DNA from 2 places in the Pseudomonas sp. ADAK13 genome. Region 2 is predicted to be linked to the other one. Evidence: riboswitches for the same ligand, from Rfam matches in the RefSeq annotation. Region 2 holds a riboswitch; the other holds the start of a gene.

The links. Region 2 has a riboswitch for manganese ahead of mntP (manganese efflux pump MntP). Riboswitches for the same ligand answer to the same signal wherever they lie in the genome.
Region 1: another riboswitch for manganese. It lies ahead of HKK54_RS04945 (TMEM165/GDT1 family protein); the one in region 2 lies ahead of mntP (manganese efflux pump MntP).

Annotation. Positions count from the first base shown of each region.
Region 1 covers NZ_CP052860.1:1,042,994-1,050,823, reverse strand. Annotated here, with positions in the region: gene HKK54_RS04960 (SOS response-associated peptidase) at 36-656, shown strand; gene HKK54_RS33930 (methyl-accepting chemotaxis protein) at 787-1,530, opposite strand; partial or broken gene HKK54_RS33925 (HAMP domain-containing protein) at 1,645-1,845, opposite strand; gene HKK54_RS04950 (M48 family metallopeptidase) at 3,179-3,997, shown strand; gene HKK54_RS04945 (TMEM165/GDT1 family protein) at 4,156-4,740, opposite strand; yybP-ykoY riboswitch at 4,828-4,949, opposite strand; gene HKK54_RS04940 (class I SAM-dependent methyltransferase) at 5,000-5,998, opposite strand; gene HKK54_RS04935 (2-hydroxyacid dehydrogenase) at 6,029-6,994, opposite strand; gene HKK54_RS04930 (LysE family translocator) at 7,079-7,711, shown strand.
Region 2 covers NZ_CP052860.1:5,050,557-5,058,386, reverse strand. Annotated here, with positions in the region: gene HKK54_RS23435 (ABC transporter substrate-binding protein) at 1-1,005, shown strand, start outside; gene HKK54_RS23430 (ABC transporter permease) at 1,194-2,210, shown strand; gene ddpC (D,D-dipeptide ABC transporter permease) at 2,212-3,111, shown strand; gene HKK54_RS23420 (ABC transporter ATP-binding protein) at 3,108-4,103, shown strand; gene HKK54_RS23415 (oligopeptide/dipeptide ABC transporter ATP-binding protein) at 4,100-5,050, shown strand; yybP-ykoY riboswitch at 5,091-5,263, shown strand; gene mntP (manganese efflux pump MntP) at 5,269-5,832, shown strand; gene HKK54_RS23405 (NAD(P)-dependent alcohol dehydrogenase) at 5,969-7,036, opposite strand; gene HKK54_RS23400 (glyoxalase) at 7,186-7,830, shown strand, end outside.

The sequences.
Region 1 (7,830 bases), 3.3 Mb from region 2:
CTGTCGGCCAGTTTCTCCAAGAGTCGTGTTGCCCCATGTGTGGACGTTATGCCCTGTTTCGCTGGAACCCCACGTTTGCTGCCTTGCCGGGCTTTCCGGCCGACCAGCAGGCCCAGTGGAACATTTCTCCCAATGATTCGGTGCTGATCCAGCGCCTGAGCGACGGCCAGCACACCCTGGCGCGGGCGCGCTGGGGCCTCACGCCGCCCTGGCTGACCGATCTTTCCCGTACGCCGGCCCACGCCCGGGCGGAAACCCTGGCGGAGCAACCGATGTTTCGCGAAGCCTTTCGTCAGCGCCGCTGTTTGTTGCCGGCCAACGGTTTCTACGAATGGCGCGGCACCCAGCGCAAGCGTCCGTATTGGCTGACGCCGGGGGAGGGCAGCACGCTGTTCTTTGCGGCGATCTGGGAAGCGTATCCAGTGCAGGAGCAGGTGTGGTTGAGTACGGCGGTGGTGACCCAGGCGGCGCAGAGCCAGCGGCGGCCGCTCATTCTCGATGCGGCGGGGCAGGCAGCCTGGCTGAACCCCGAGACGCCGTTGCACACCTTGCAGGCCTTGTTGGCCAGTGAACCCACCGCGTTGCGCGAGCGGGTGCTGGCCAATATGGTCAACGATCCGAAACTCAATGGGCCGGAGTGCCTGACGCCGGGTTGAGCCTGCAGGTTTTTGCTTGGGTTTAGGGCCCTATCGCAGGCAAGCCAGCTCCCACCTTTGATCTGTGAATACATTCAAAGTGTGGGAGCTGGCTTGCCTGCGATGAGGCCCTGAACTTCACCCAATAACCTCAAACCTTGAACTGATTGATCAACCGGCGCTGCTGCTCCGCCAGCTTGGTCAAATCCGCGCTGGCCGCGCTCGACTCGTCCGCCCCGCCCGCCACTTCATTGGCCACTTGCCCGATATTGATCACGTTACGGTTGATGTCCTCGGCCACCGCACTCTGTTCCTCGGCGGCGCTGGCGATCTGGGTGTTCATGTCGTTGATCACCGACACCGCCTGCGTGATGGTCTCCAGCGCCTGTGCCGCCTTGGCTGCGTGTTGCACGCTTTCGTCGGTGCGGTTCTGGCTGTCTTCCATCACCCGCACCACGTCGCGGGTGCCTTGCTGCAGTTGCTGGATCATGGTCTGGATTTCTTCGGTGGCCTTCTGGGTCTTCTGCGCCAGGTTGCGCACCTCGTCGGCCACCACCGCAAATCCGCGTCCTTGCTCACCGGCACGCGCCGCCTCGATGGCCGCGTTGAGCGCCAGCAGGTTGGTCTGCTCGGCAATCCCGCGAATCGCCGTGAGGATGGCGTTGATGTTCTCGCTGTCCTTGGCCAGTGCCTGCACCACACCGACCGCCTTGCCGATTTCCTGGGCGAGGGCGCCGATGGAGGTGGAGGTGTCGCGCACAATCTGCATGCCCTGGCTCGCCGCCTGGTCGGCGTGGCTGGCGGCTTGGGCAGCCTGGGTGGCGTTGCGCGCCACGTCCTGGGCGGTCGCGGTCATCTCGTGTACGGCGGTGGCCACCTGATCGATCTCGACCATCTGCTTGTGCACGCCCTGGTTGGTGCGAATCGCGATGTCAGCGGTGTGTTCCGACGAGTCGCTGACCTTCTGCACCGAGCTCACCACCTGGGTAATCATCCCCTGCAATTTGGCCAGGAACGTATTGAAGCCACTGGCAATCGCCCCCAGTTCGTCGGCGCGATCACTGGTCAGGCGGCGGGTCAGGTCGCCTTCGCCCTGGGCGATGTCATTGAGCATCGCCACCATTTGCTTGAGCGGCCGGGCAATGCCGTGGCCCACCAGCCAGATCACCAGCAAGCCGATGCCGGCAATCAGCAATCCGGCCACGGCCATGCCGAAAATATCGGTTTTGCGCTGGGCGTCGAGGTCATGCTGCATGGCCTGCAAGTCGGCCATGACTGCGCTCAGGGGCAGTTGCATCATCAGGGTCCAGCGGGCGTCGGTCTGGCCGATGTTGAACGGCAGGAACAACTCGATATGCCCGTGTTCCTTGTCCACGTCGTAGCGTACTTCGCCGATCTTCAGTTGGCTGAGGTTCGCCAGTTCGTTGCTGTCGAGCAGGTCACTGGCTTTTTCCCCCAGCTTGCTGGCGTCCTGGGTGTAGGCCACCAGGCGGCCGTTGCTGGAAATCAGCGCCAGTTCACCGGCGCCGTTGTACAAATTCTGATCAGCCTTGGTGAGCATTTCCTGGATGAAGTTCACCGACAGGTCGGCGCCGACAATGCCCTGGAAGGTGCCGTCGATCATGATCGGTTCGATAAACGAGGCGAGCATCACCATCGCGTTGCCCACCTTATAAGGGGCCGGGTCGATGGCGCAGGGCTTTTTGCTTTCCTTGGAGCAGAGGTAGTACTCACTGGCGCGCACGCCGGTAGAGAGGATGGTCTGGTCGGCCACGTCCGCGAGTTTATCCAGGCCCAGGCTGCCGTCGGCATTGCGGAACCACCAGGGCAGGAAGCGGCCGTTGGTTTCGATACCGACCACCGGGCTGTTCACATAGGCGGCGTCGTTGTGGTCGATGGCGTTGGCTTCCCAGCCTATATAGGCACCGAGAATCTTCGGGTTGCGCACCACGGTTTCGTGGATCAGGTTGATCAACTGTTCCCGGGAGACCGCCAGTTGCGGGTTGCCGTTGGCGTCTTTCATGCCCATCAGGGCGTTGGCGGTGGCCAGGCCCTTGGCGGTTACCAGCGGCGCTTCCAGTTCCCGCTGGATCAGCGTCGCCTGGGTTTGCGCCAGCGCGGTCAGGCGTTGCTCGATGATCTGTTCGAATTGCCCCTGGGTGCGTTCCTGCACCATCTCCTGGGTACGCGCCCCGGCGAACAAGGCGTACAGCACCAACACCGCCACCACGCTCAGGACAATGGCCCCGGCCAGTGCCGCGACAGAAAATTGAATCGACTTGAACTTCATGACGGCTCCGGGCGCAGGGGGAGATTGGCTGCTTTTTTATATCGGCCGCGAGCGGGGGAGACATGAGGGGCATATCCTCAAAATGACTGTGCCGGATCGGCGAATGTCGCAAATGGAAAGGTCGTCGGCGGTTTATGAATTTTTTTCGGCAGTGTGGGATGTATCTGAAAATAGGCGGCTACACGTCTGTTGTATCTGGCGCCGATACATTTGGCCGACTACGATACGCGCCATGTTTTCAGGGAGCAGGTTGATGAAAAAGACAGTGGCGGTATGTGCGTTGGGCACGGCGGTATTGCTCGCCGGTTGCCAGTCGGTCAACACCACCAGCGGCGGTGCCGTGGGTGTTGAGCGCAAGCAGTACATGTTCAGCATGTTGTCGAGCCAGGAAGTCGACCAGATGTATGCGCAGTCCTACCAGCAGACCCTGGGTGAAGCCAGCGGCAAAGGCCTGGTGGACAAGACCAGCGCCAATGCCAAGCGTGTGCAGGCGATTGCCAACCGCCTGATCGCCCAGGCGCCGACGTTCCGGCCGGATGCGGCGCAGTGGAAGTGGGAAGTGAACCTGATCAAAAGTGACGAGATGAACGCCAACTGTGGGCCTGGCGGCAAGATCTTCGTGTACAGCGCGCTGATCGATAATCTCAAGTTGACCGACGATGAACTCGCCGCCGTGATGGGTCATGAAATTGCCCACGCCTTGCGTGAACACGGTCGCGAAGCCATGTCCAAGGCCTACGGTATCGAGATGGCGAAGCAGGGGGCCGGCGCGTTGTTCGGCCTGGGTCAGGACAGCATGGCGTTGGCCGATACCGTGGCCAACTACGGCATGACCTTGCCCAACAGCCGCAGCAATGAAAACGAAGCAGACCTGATCGGCCTGGAGTTGTCGGCGCGTGCCGGTTACAACCCGAACGCGGCGATTACCCTGTGGAACAAAATGGCCAAGGCCTCGGAAGGCTCGCCACCTGAGTTCATGAGCACTCACCCGGCCTCCAGCAGCCGGATCGCCTCGTTGCAGGCGGCGATTCCGAAGGTGATGCCGTTGTATCAACAGGCCAAAAAGTCCTGATTCATAAGGCTGAAATGCAAATCTAAATGTGGGAGCCCGGCTTGTGTGGGAGCCGGGCTTGCCCGCGATGCAGGCACCTCGGTGTGCCAGTTGCACCGAGGTGATGCTATCGCAGGCAAGCCAGCTCCTACACAAGCCCAGCCCCACATGGGTCGTGTCTAGATCCAGCCACTGCTCTGCATGGCCTTGTACACCGCAACGATTGCCAGGATGAAAAACGCCGTGGCCGCCAATCGACGAATCAGCGTCAGCGGCAATTTATCCGCCGCAAAATTCCCTGCCAGCACCACCGGTACGTTGGCAATCAACATGCCCAGGGTCGTGCCGATAATCACCAGCCACAGTTCCGGGTATTGCGCCGCGAGCATCACGGTAGCGATCTGGGTCTTGTCGCCGATTTCCGCGAGGAAGAATGCGATCAGTGTGGTCAGGAACGGCCCGAATTTGCGGGAGGTGCTGGCTTCGTCATCGTCGAGTTTGTCGGGTACCAGGGTCCACAGCGCCGTGGCGCAGAAGCTCGCCGCGAGGATCCAGTGCAACACCGCGTCCGAGAAGAAACTCCCGAACCAGGCCCCCACGGCACCGGCGGCCGCATGGTTGGCCAAGGTCGCGGCGACGATGCCGGCGATGATCGGCCAGGGTTTGCGAAAGCGTGCAGCAAGAATGAGCGCGAGCAGTTGCGTCTTGTCGCCAATTTCGGCCAAGGCAACGATTGCGGTAGGGACGAGCAGAGAATCCAGCATCAGGTAAGTTCCAGGGGCGGGTCGACACGGCTATGACACGTACAGCCTTCCCGCCCCGGGTAAGGTGTTCGTGTCATAGGTCTTGTCAAACCCCGGTCCGTCTGTGCGGACTCCTGGGTCGCATACGCCATGGTCTGTTGACCAAGTATGTTGACGTATGCCGGACGAGCGTGGCGCTCGTGGGAGACTACTCCCCTAGGACGGAGCGGATTCTGCCTAGGCAAAATCCATTCGGCAAGCCTTCTTTTGGAAAAAGAGTTCAGCCGCGCTTGGCACGGTAAATGCGAAAACCCTGGCCTTCTGCCTTGATTGCGCACACGCCCAGATGCTCTTCGATCAGCGGTTGGTACTTCAGGAAGCTATTCGCAACCAGGCGAAGTTCGCCGCCTTTTGCCAGATGTTTGGCCGCTTTTCGCAGCAAGTTCTCGGTGGCGAAATAATCGGTGTGCACCCCGACATGAAACGGCGGGTTGCTCAGAATCGTGTTCAGATTCATCGGCGCGGCGTCGATGCCATCACCGGTCAACACCTCGGCTTCCAGGCCATTGGCGGCCAATGTCAGGCGACTGCTGGCCGCGGCAAAGGCATCCACGTCGAGCATCGTGACGGTGTTATGCGGATAGCGACGCTTGACCGCCGCCCCGAGCACGCCCGCCCCGCAACCGAAATCCAGCAAATGACCACTCGGCAACTTGTCCAGATGCTCCAGCAGCAGCGCCGTACCGCGATCCAGCCGACCGTGACTGAACACGCCCGGCAGGCTCACGACTTTTAGCGGCCCTTCAGCCAGCGGCACCTCGAACACCTGCGCCAGGCTTTCCAGCGCTACCGGTTCGGGGGCGTTGGCCACCGTGACCAGCCACAACTGACAGTGCCGCGCGTTGTCGAGCTTGCGTGGTTTGCCGAACGGGTTCAGTTGTTTGGCCGCGCTTTCGATGCCGCCTTTCTTTTCCCCCACCAGGTACAACTCTTTGCCAGGCAAGCGCGCCGCCACGGCATTGAGCAGGTAGTCGGTGAGGTCCTTGGACTTGGGCAGGAACACCACCGCCGTCTCGAACGAACGCTCGGGCACGTTCACGCCGAACTGGCTGCGCTCGGCAAAGCGTGCGTCCAGTGCCGCCTGATCGCCGGCGTGCCAGCTCCAGCCATGGGCATTGGGCAGGCGGCCCAGCAGGTCGTCGGCGGGCAAGCCCACCAGCAGCACGTCGCCTTGAAAAAGTTCGGCCTGACGAAGCAGTACTTCACTGCGCGGATCCATGGTCTGCTCCTTGAAAAGGGGCGCAGTTTATCAACTGACGACGCGCAGCGGGGCGCCGCTGAAAAAGCCCTCGGCGTTTTCGATCAATTGGCCGACGATGCGCTGCCGGGCTTCGCGGCTGCCCCACGCATTGTGCGGCGTGACGATCAGTCGAGGGATGTCACCGGCCAGCAGCGGGTTGCCGTTGACCGGGGGTTCTACGCTCAATACATCGGTCGCTGCGCCGCCCAGGTGTCCGCTGCGCAAGGCATCGGCCAGCGCCTGTTCGTTGATCAAACCACCGCGTGCCGTGTTGACGATAAATGCGCCGGGCTTGAGCAGCGCCAGTTCGCGGGCACCGATAAAGTCGCGGGTGTATTCGTTGAGCGGGCAGTGCAGGGTCAGTGCGTCGACCTGCGCCAGCAACTCGTCCAGCGGCACGCGATCAGCCCGGGCAGGGCGTCCCGGGATCGCGCCGAGGATCACCCGCATGCCAAAGGCTTCAGCCAGGCGCGCCACGGCACCGCCCAATTCGCCATGGCCCAGCAGGCCCAGGGTCTTGCCTGCCAGTTCCACGATTGGATAGTCCAGCAGGCAGAACTGCTTGGCTTGCTGCCAGAGCCCAGCGTTTACATCCCGCTGATAGTCGTTCAGGCGTGTCGCCAGGTTGAGCAGCAGCATGATCGTGTGCTGCGCCACCGACGGCGTGCCGTAACCCTGGCAATTGCTCACGGTCACGCCGTGGGCGCGGGCGGCGTCGAGGTCGACGTTGTTGGTGCCGGTGGCGGTCACCAGGATCAGCTTCAGCTCGGGGCACGCCGCCAGGGTTTCGGCATTCAGCGCGATCTTGTTGCTGATCGCCACCTGCGCGCCTTGCAGGCGCTCTACAACGTTCTGCGGGGTAGTCTGCTCGTACAGGCTCAGTTCGCTGAAGATGGCCCGCAACCCGTTGAGGTCCAGGTCCCCGAGGTCCAGGGAAGGGTGATCAAGGAAGACGGCGCGGCGATTGTTCGTCATCAACTGTACCTTTTGCGGCGGGATGTGAAGGCGTAATCTGCCGAGCCTATCAGATGAAATAATCAGTTACTTCCTGGAGTGTGCATGTACCTCACCGAGTTCTTGACCGTGGCACTGATTCACCTGTTGGCGGTGGCCAGCCCTGGCCCGGATTTCGCCGTGGTGGTACGTGAAAGCGTGACCCATGGCCGGCGCGCCGGCACCTGGACGGCGCTGGGCGTCGGTTCGGCGATTTTCCTGCACGTGGGGTATTCGCTGTTGGGCATCGGCTTGATCGTGTCCCAGTCCATCGTGCTGTTCAACGCGCTGAAATGGGCGGCGGCGGCCTACCTGCTGTACATCGGCTTCAAGGCCCTGCGCGCCCAGCCGGCCAAGCCTGCCAGTGAAGAAGACCTGCACCTTGAGGTGGGCGAGCGCACCGCGCGCGGCGCGTTCACGTCGGGGTTTGTCACCAACGGCTTGAACCCCAAGGCCACGCTGTTCTTCCTGTCGCTGTTCACCGTGGTGATCAACCCCCACACGCCGCTGGCGATCCAGGCCGGTTACGGCGTGTACCTGGCCGTGGCCACTGCGATCTGGTTTTGCCTGGTGGCGATGCTGTTCAGCCAGCAACGCGTACGCGCCGGTTTTGCGCGCATGGGCCACTGGTTCGACCGCACCATGGGCGCGGTGCTGATTGCCATCGGTGTGAAGCTGGCCTTTACCAGCATGAAATAAGCCGGATGCTGGCGCAAAGCTAGCATTCATTGGGCTCTGCAAATCATTCCTTTGGCTGATTTGGCTGAAACATAAGCGCTCTACAGTGCAGATGTTTCAGCCAAGACCGTGCAGTCAGA
Region 2 (7,830 bases):
GACGTCAACGCCTACCTTTCCACCCACACCGCCGGCTCCGGTGCGTTTCGCCTGACCAACTGGCAGAAGGGCCAGAGCCTGACCCTGGAGCCCAACACCTATTACGCCGGCACCAAGCCCGCGCTGAACAAGGTGGTGATCAAGATCATCAGCGAAGCCTCGGTGCGCCGCCTGCAACTGGAACGCGGTGACCTGGACATCGCCGAAGACATGCCCCAGGACCAACTGACCAACCTGGCCAAAAAGAAAGACGTAGTGATCAAGGAATTCCCGTCACTGCGGGTGACCTACCTGTACCTGAACAACCAGAAAGCCCCGCTGAACAACCAGAACGCCCGCCAGGCGATCGTTGATGCGGTGGACTACAAAGGCATCGTCGACGGCATCCTCAAAGGCCAGGCCAAGCTGATGAACGGGCCGATTCCCGCCGGCATGTGGGCCAACGACCCAAGCCTGCCCATGATGAAACAGGACCTGGACGGCGCCGGCGCCAACCTGAAGAAACTCCCGCAAAAAATCACCAACCTGAACTACATGTACTCCGACAAGGACCCTGACTGGGAATCCATCGGCCTGACCCTGCAAGCCAGCCTGGCGCCGCTGGGGATCAACCTGAAGATGGAAAAACTGGCCAACGCCACCATGCGCGAGCGCCTGGGCAAGGGTGACTTCGATGTGTCGATCGGCTCGTGGGCACCGGACTTCTCCGACCCCTACATGTACATGAACTTCTGGTTCGACTCCTCCCTGCAAGGGCTGCCGGGCAACCGTTCGTTCTACAGCAACCCGGTGGTGGACAAACTGATCCGCGATGCAGCGGCCAACAACGACACGGCCAAACGCACCGAGTTGTACCAGGAAGCACAGAAGATTGTGCTCAAGGACAGCGTGTACGCCTACCTGTACCAGAAGAACTACACCTTGCCGATGCGTGATTCGGTGAAGGGTTATGTGTTCCATCCGATGCTGGAGCAGGTGTTTAACGTGGCTGAGATCAGCAAGTAAATACCGCTCCGGCGCCAATACACCCTGTGGTACGACCGCTGTTGTGGCGAGGGGGCTTGTCCCCCGTTGGGCTGCGCAGCAGCCCTAAGTTCGCCACCGGGTTATTGGCCGGGAAAATGCACTGATCTTGCTGGGGGCTGCTTCGCAGCCCAACGGGGGACAAGCCCCCTCGCCACAATGAGGTACCCATGGCCTTCCTGAATATGTTGCGCAAACGCCTGTTCGGCCTGATTTTGGTCGTCGTCGGCGTTTCGCTGATTACTTTCTGCATCTCCCACCTGATCCCGGGTGACCCGGCGCGCCTGATTGCCGGCGACCGGGCCAGCGACGCCATTGTCGAGAACATCCGCCATCAACTCGGCCTCGACCTGCCGCTGTATCAGCAATATGGCCGCTACATGAGCGACCTGCTACACGGCGACCTCGGCACCTCGATCCGCACCAGCCGCCCGGTGCTGGAAGACCTGAAAGCCTTCTTCCCCGCGACCCTCGAACTGGCGGTGGCCGCCCTGCTGCTCTCGGTGCTGGTGGGCGTGCCGCTGGGCGTGCTGTCAGCGGTGTATCACAACCGCGCCATCGACCAGATCGCCCGAACGCTGGCGGTCACCGGCATTTCCACCCCGGCCTTCTGGCTCGGCCTGGGTTTGATCGTGTTGTTCTACGGCCAACTCGGCTGGCTGCCCGGCAGCGGTCGGCTGGACGAAGGCCTCGAACCTCCGCGCACGATTACCGGTTTCTACCTGATCGACTCGCTGCTGGCCGGCGATATCCCGCTGTTCCTGAATGCGCTGGAGCACCTGATCCTGCCCGCCGTGACCCTGGGTTTCGTCAACCTCGGCGTGGTCGCCCGGCAGATCCGCTCGGCGATGCTCGACCAGTTGGGCGAAGACTACATCCGCACCGCCCGCGCCTATGGTTTGTCGCGCTGGGCCGTCATCCTGCGCCACGCCTTGCCCAACGCGCTGATCCCGTCGATCACCGTGCTCGGCCTGACCCTCGGCGACCTGCTCTACGGCGCGGTGCTCACCGAAACCGTGTTCGCCTGGCCGGGCATGGGCGCCTATGTGGTCAAGTCGATCCAGTCCCTGGACTTCCCGGCAGTGATGGGCTTCGCGATCCTGGTGTCGTTTATTTATGTACTGCTCAACATGCTGATCGACCTGCTCTACCGCGTGGTCGACCCGCGCATCGGCGAGGTGAATTGAGATGACCGCTCCCGTGACCATGCCCGTACCGGTGCCCCTGGAGCAGCGCCCCACCTGGCGCGCGCGACTGGAATACCTGGGGTATCAAATACGCCGCAGCCCGCTGACCATTGCCGGCCTGACCATCACCCTGATCGTGCTGATCTGCATGGCGTTCGCCCCCTGGCTGGCCAGCCATGACCCCAACGCCCTGAACCTGGCCCAACGTCTCGCCGAGCCCTCGGCTGAACACTGGTTTGGCACCGATGAAGTCGGCCGCGACCTGTTCAGCCGGGTGCTGTACGGCAGCCGCCAATCGGTGGGCGTCGGGCTGTTCGTGGCGTTTTCATCCTGCCTGGTGGGTGGCCTGTTGGGCTGCCTGTCGGGGATTATCGGCGGGCGTTTCGACAGCCTGATCATGCGCCTGATGGACATCATGCTGTCGGTGCCGTCCCTGGTGCTGATCATGGCCCTGGCCGCGGCACTGGGCCCGAGTCTGTTCAACGCGATGCTGGCGATCACCGTGGTGCGCATTCCGTTCTACGTGCGCCTGGCCCGTGGCCAGGCCCTGAGCATTCGCCAGATGGGCTACGTCAAGGCGTCCCAGACCTTCGGCGCCGGGCGCTGGCACATCGTGTCGTGGCACGTGGGCCGCAATGCGATGCCACCGTTGCTGGTGCAACTGAGCCTGGACATCGGCAGCGCGATCCTGATGGCCTCGGCCCTGGGTTTCATCGGCCTCGGTGCGCAACAGCCCACCGCCGAATGGGGGGCGATGGTTGCCACCGGGCGCAATTTCATCCTCGACAACTGGTGGTACTCGACCTTTCCGGGGCTGGCGATCCTGGTCACCGCCACCGGTTTCAACCTGCTGGGTGACGGTGTTCGTGACCTGCTCGACCCACGGCAACAGGGGAAATGACCATGTCCAGTTCGGCAGTCCTTGCCATCGACAACCTGAGCCTGGAATTTCCGGCTTACCGTAATAATGTGCAGGCGCTCAACGGCGTGTCGTTGCACGTCAACCCCGGCGAAGTCGTCGGCGTGGTAGGTGAGTCCGGCTCCGGCAAATCCGTGACCGCGATGCTCAGCCTGCGCCTGCTGCCGGAGCGCAGTTACCGCATCACCGCCGGCAGCTTGCAGATGCTGGGCCGCGACATGCTGGCTGCCAGCGAGAAAGAGCTGTTGCAGATTCGCGGGCGTGACGCGGCAATGATCTTCCAGGAGCCGATGACCGCGTTGAACCCGACCCGGCGCATCGGCCGGCAGATGCTCGACGTGATCATCCATCACCAGCGCCTGAGCAAGGCCGACGCCCGCGCCAAGGCCATCGCCCTGCTGCGGGACATGCACATCGCCGACCCCGAACAGGTGCTCGACAGCTACCCCTTCGAACTCTCCGGCGGCATGCGCCAGCGGGTGATGATCGCCCTGGCGTTTTCCTGCGACCCGCAGTTGCTGATCGCCGACGAACCCACCACTGCCCTCGACGTCACCGTGCAACGCCAGGTGCTGTTGCTGCTGCGGGAAAAAGCCCGGGAACGCGGCACCGCGATTTTGCTGATCACCCACGACATGGCCGTGGTCTCGCAGTTCTGCGACCGGGTGTACGTGATGTACACCGGCGCCGTGGTGGAAGAAGGCCCCACCGCCCAGGTCATGAGCGACCCGCGCCACCCCTACACCCAGGGCCTGCTCAGCGGTTTGCCGGAACAGGTGAAACCCGGTGACGACCTGCTGACCATCCCCGGCCAGGTGCCCAACCTCGCCGCCCTGCCCTCAGGCTGCACCTTCCGCGAACGTTGCCCACAGGCCATGAGCCAATGCATCGAGCGCCCGCGCCTGGATCTGATCAACCCTGTCGGCACCCGCAAAAGCGCGTGCTGGCTGACTGCCGGGGAGTCGGTGCAATGACAGTGTCCCAGGATTCACTGCTGGCCCTGCGAGATGTACGGGTCAAGTTCCCGGTAAAAACCGACTGGCTGGGTCGCCCGCGCGGTTACGCCCATGCCCTCAATGGCATCGACCTGCAAGTGCGCCGTGGGGAAACCCTGGGCATTGTCGGCGAATCCGGCTGCGGCAAAAGCACCCTCGCCCAACTGTTGATGGGCCTGGTCAAGCCCAGCGACGGCGAAGTCGACTGGGTCTACGAAAGCGCCCGGGAACGTCACCGCCACGTGCAGATCGTGTTCCAGGACCCGCAATCGTCCCTCGACCCACGGCTGCCCATCTGGAAAATCATCACCGAACCGCTGTTCGCCCTCGGTGACACGCCCAAGAGCGAAATGCGCACCATCGCTGCCAAAGTCGCTGCCCAAGTGGGCATCCGCGCCGAATACCTGGACCGCTACCCGCACCAGTTCTCCGGTGGCCAACGGCAACGCATCGCCATCGCCCGCGCACTCGCTTCCAACCCGAGCATCCTGGTGCTGGACGAACCCACCTCGGCGCTGGACATCTCGGTGCAGGCGCAAATCCTCAACCTGCTGGCCGAGCTGCAACGCCGGCTGGGGCTGACCTATATCCTGATCTCCCACAACGTCTCGGTGGTGCGGCACATGGCCGACCGGGTGGCGGTGATGTACCTGGGGCAGATTGTGGAACTGGGGTGTGCCGAGCAGGTGCTGGAACAGCCGAAGCATCCGTATACCCAATTGCTATTGGAGGCGGTGCCCAAGCTTGGGGTGGCGCTGGATGATGCTTACGTCAGCGCGCCGACGGAGCTGCCGGGGAACCGCGTATTGCCGGCCGGGTGTTTCTTTCTCGACCGCTGCCCGAGGCGCACCAAAGGGTGTGAGCGGCCGCAGCGGTTGACGGGGGGCATGAGCCAGCAGGTGCGGTGCCATCTGGAGCACCCGTGATCATCCGTTAACAAAATTTTCATATGGCCAAGGCTATGATCCGCCACCTCGTTGGGGAGTAGCCTGCTTCGGATTCTCGAAGCGTTCGTATCAACATTCTCGGCAACATGCCGTGGTGCGAACACCATTTTGGTTGGTGAGACCAGCGACACATCCATGCCTGAAGTCGGGCGTGTGGTTGTGTCGTTGACTCATATAGCCCGACTGGAAATCTTGCCGTGAACCCCATTTCCCTGATCCTTCTCGCCCTTGCCATGTCCACGGACGCCTTTGCGGCGGCCATCGGCAAAGGCTCCAGCCTGCACAAACCACGCTTGACCGAAGCCCTGCGGGCCGGCCTGATCTTTGGTGTGATTGAAGCCATCACGCCGATTATCGGCTGGGCCATCGGCCACGCCGCCACCCGCTGGGTGCAAAACTGGGACCACTGGATCGCCTTCACCCTGCTGGTCGGCCTGGGCCTGCACATGATCTACAACGGTTTGAAGGCCGATGATCCAGAGGAAGAGAAACCGAGCCAGCACTCCTTCATGATCCTTGCCGTGACGGCGTTTGCCACCAGCATTGATGCCCTGGCCGTGGGCGTGGGCCTGGCGTTTGTCGACGTGAATATCCTGGTGGCCGCCGCGGCTATCGGTCTGGCGACGATGACCATGGTGACCCTCGGCATGATGCTCGGCCGGGTGCTGGGCACGGTGGTGGGCAAGCGCGCCGAGATGGTCGGCGGCGTGGTGTTGATGCTGGTGGGTGCGACGATTTTGTATGAGCACCTGTCGGCCTGATCAACGCATACAAAAATGTGGGAGCTGGCTTGCCTGCGATAACGGAGTGTCAGTCAACAATGATATCGACTGATACATCGCCATCGCAGGCAAGCCAGCTCCCACACTGAATCTGCTGCAACTTATCGAGCGTACCTCAGGCCGCGTGTTTTTCTTTCTTCAGGCTGTCGATGTCGATCACGAACCGATACTTCACATCGCCCTTGAGCATGCGCTCGTAGGCTTCATTGATGTTCTGGATGTCGATCATTTCGATGTCCGAGACAATCCCGTGTTTGGCGCAGAAATCCAGCATGTCCTGGGTTTCCTGGATGCCACCGATCAACGACCCGGCCAGGCTGCGGCGCTTGAAGATCAGGTTGAATACCGTCGGTGACGGGTGCGGGCTGTCCGGCGCGCCCACCAGGGTCATGGTGCCGTCGCGCTTGAGCAGGTTGAGGAACGCATCCAGGTTGTGGGACGCGGCCACAGTGTTGAGGATGAAGTCCAGGGAGTTGGCGACCTTGGCCATTTCATCCGGGTTCTTCGACACCACCACTTCATCAGCGCCCAGGCGCAGGCCGTCTTCGCGCTTGTTCGGCGAGGTGGTGAACAGCACCACGTAGGCGCCCATGGCGTGGGCGATTTTCACCGCCATATGCCCCAGGCCACCCAGGCCAACGACGCCGACGCGCTTGCCCGGCCCGACGTTCCAGTGATGCAGCGGCGAATAGGTGGTGATGCCGGCGCACAGCAAGGGCGCGACTGCCGCGAGGTTGCTCTCGTCATGGGAGATGCGCAGGACGAACTTCTCCTTGACCACGATATTGTCGGAATAGCCGCCGAAGGTGTTTTCGCCGCCAAACGCCGGGCCGTTGTAGGTGCCGGTGAAACCGTTTTCGCAGTACTGCTCCTCGCCCTCGGCGCAGGATTCGCACTGCTGGCAGCTGTCGACCATGCAGCCGACACCGGCCAGGTCGCCTACCTTGAATTTGCTCACGTTGTCGCCCACTGCGGTCACCCGGCCAACGATTTCATGGCCCGGCACCGACGGGTACAGGGTGTTGTTCCATTCGTTGCGTACGGTGTGCAGGTCCGAGTGGCAGACGCCGCAGTAGAGGATGTCCATCTGCACGTCATCGGCCCCGGGGGCGCGACGCTCGAATGTGAAGGGTTTGAGTGAATCCTTGGAGTCACGAGCGGCGTAGCTGTAAGTCTTGGCCATTTCGTTCACCTGTGTGTTCAGACGTTGAAATCAGTGGACCCGCACAGACGCTGAACCGTTCAACCGAGCACGTCCATACAATCCGCCCGACAGACAGGCCCCTAAGCTGGCGACTTTTCGATCACGCTGAAAAGTGCTGGAGAGTGGGCATGTGCAAGAAAGTGACGACGATATCCCTGGCCTTGACGCTGTTGGCCGCACAGATGACGGGCAATGCGTTTGCCGCAACCCCGAATGTGGCCGTGGCACCGCAATACGACACCAGCCACGTCTATGTCGCCCCGGCCGACGTGGACCGCTTTGCCCAGAGTTTTCTCGCCACGTTCGGTGGCAAAAGCACGCCCCAGGTGGTGGTGAATGTACTGCCAGTGCCCAGCAGCACCACCTCGCAACTGCTGCAGACGCCGGCGGGCACCGTGTCATTGTTCGGCTTCACCACGCCTGTCCCGCATCCATTTGGTCAGGAGCGTAACGGCTACCTGGTCAAGGACATGGACGTTGCCCTGAAGGCCGCCCGGGAAAACGGCGCGGCAGTGATCGTCAGTGATTTTCCCGACCCTATCGGCCGTGATGCGGTGATTCAATGGCCGGGAGGCGTGAATATGCAGCTCTATTGGCACACCAAAACGCCGGACTATGCGGCGTTCCAGACGGTTCCGGAAAACCGGGTATATGTCTCGGGTGATCGCGCCGACACCTTTATCAAGGCGTTCCTCGGATTTTCCCACGGCAAGGTCCTGGCGGATGACAAGCACGCGCCCGCCGTGGATATCGGGCAAGCCAGTGGCAACTAC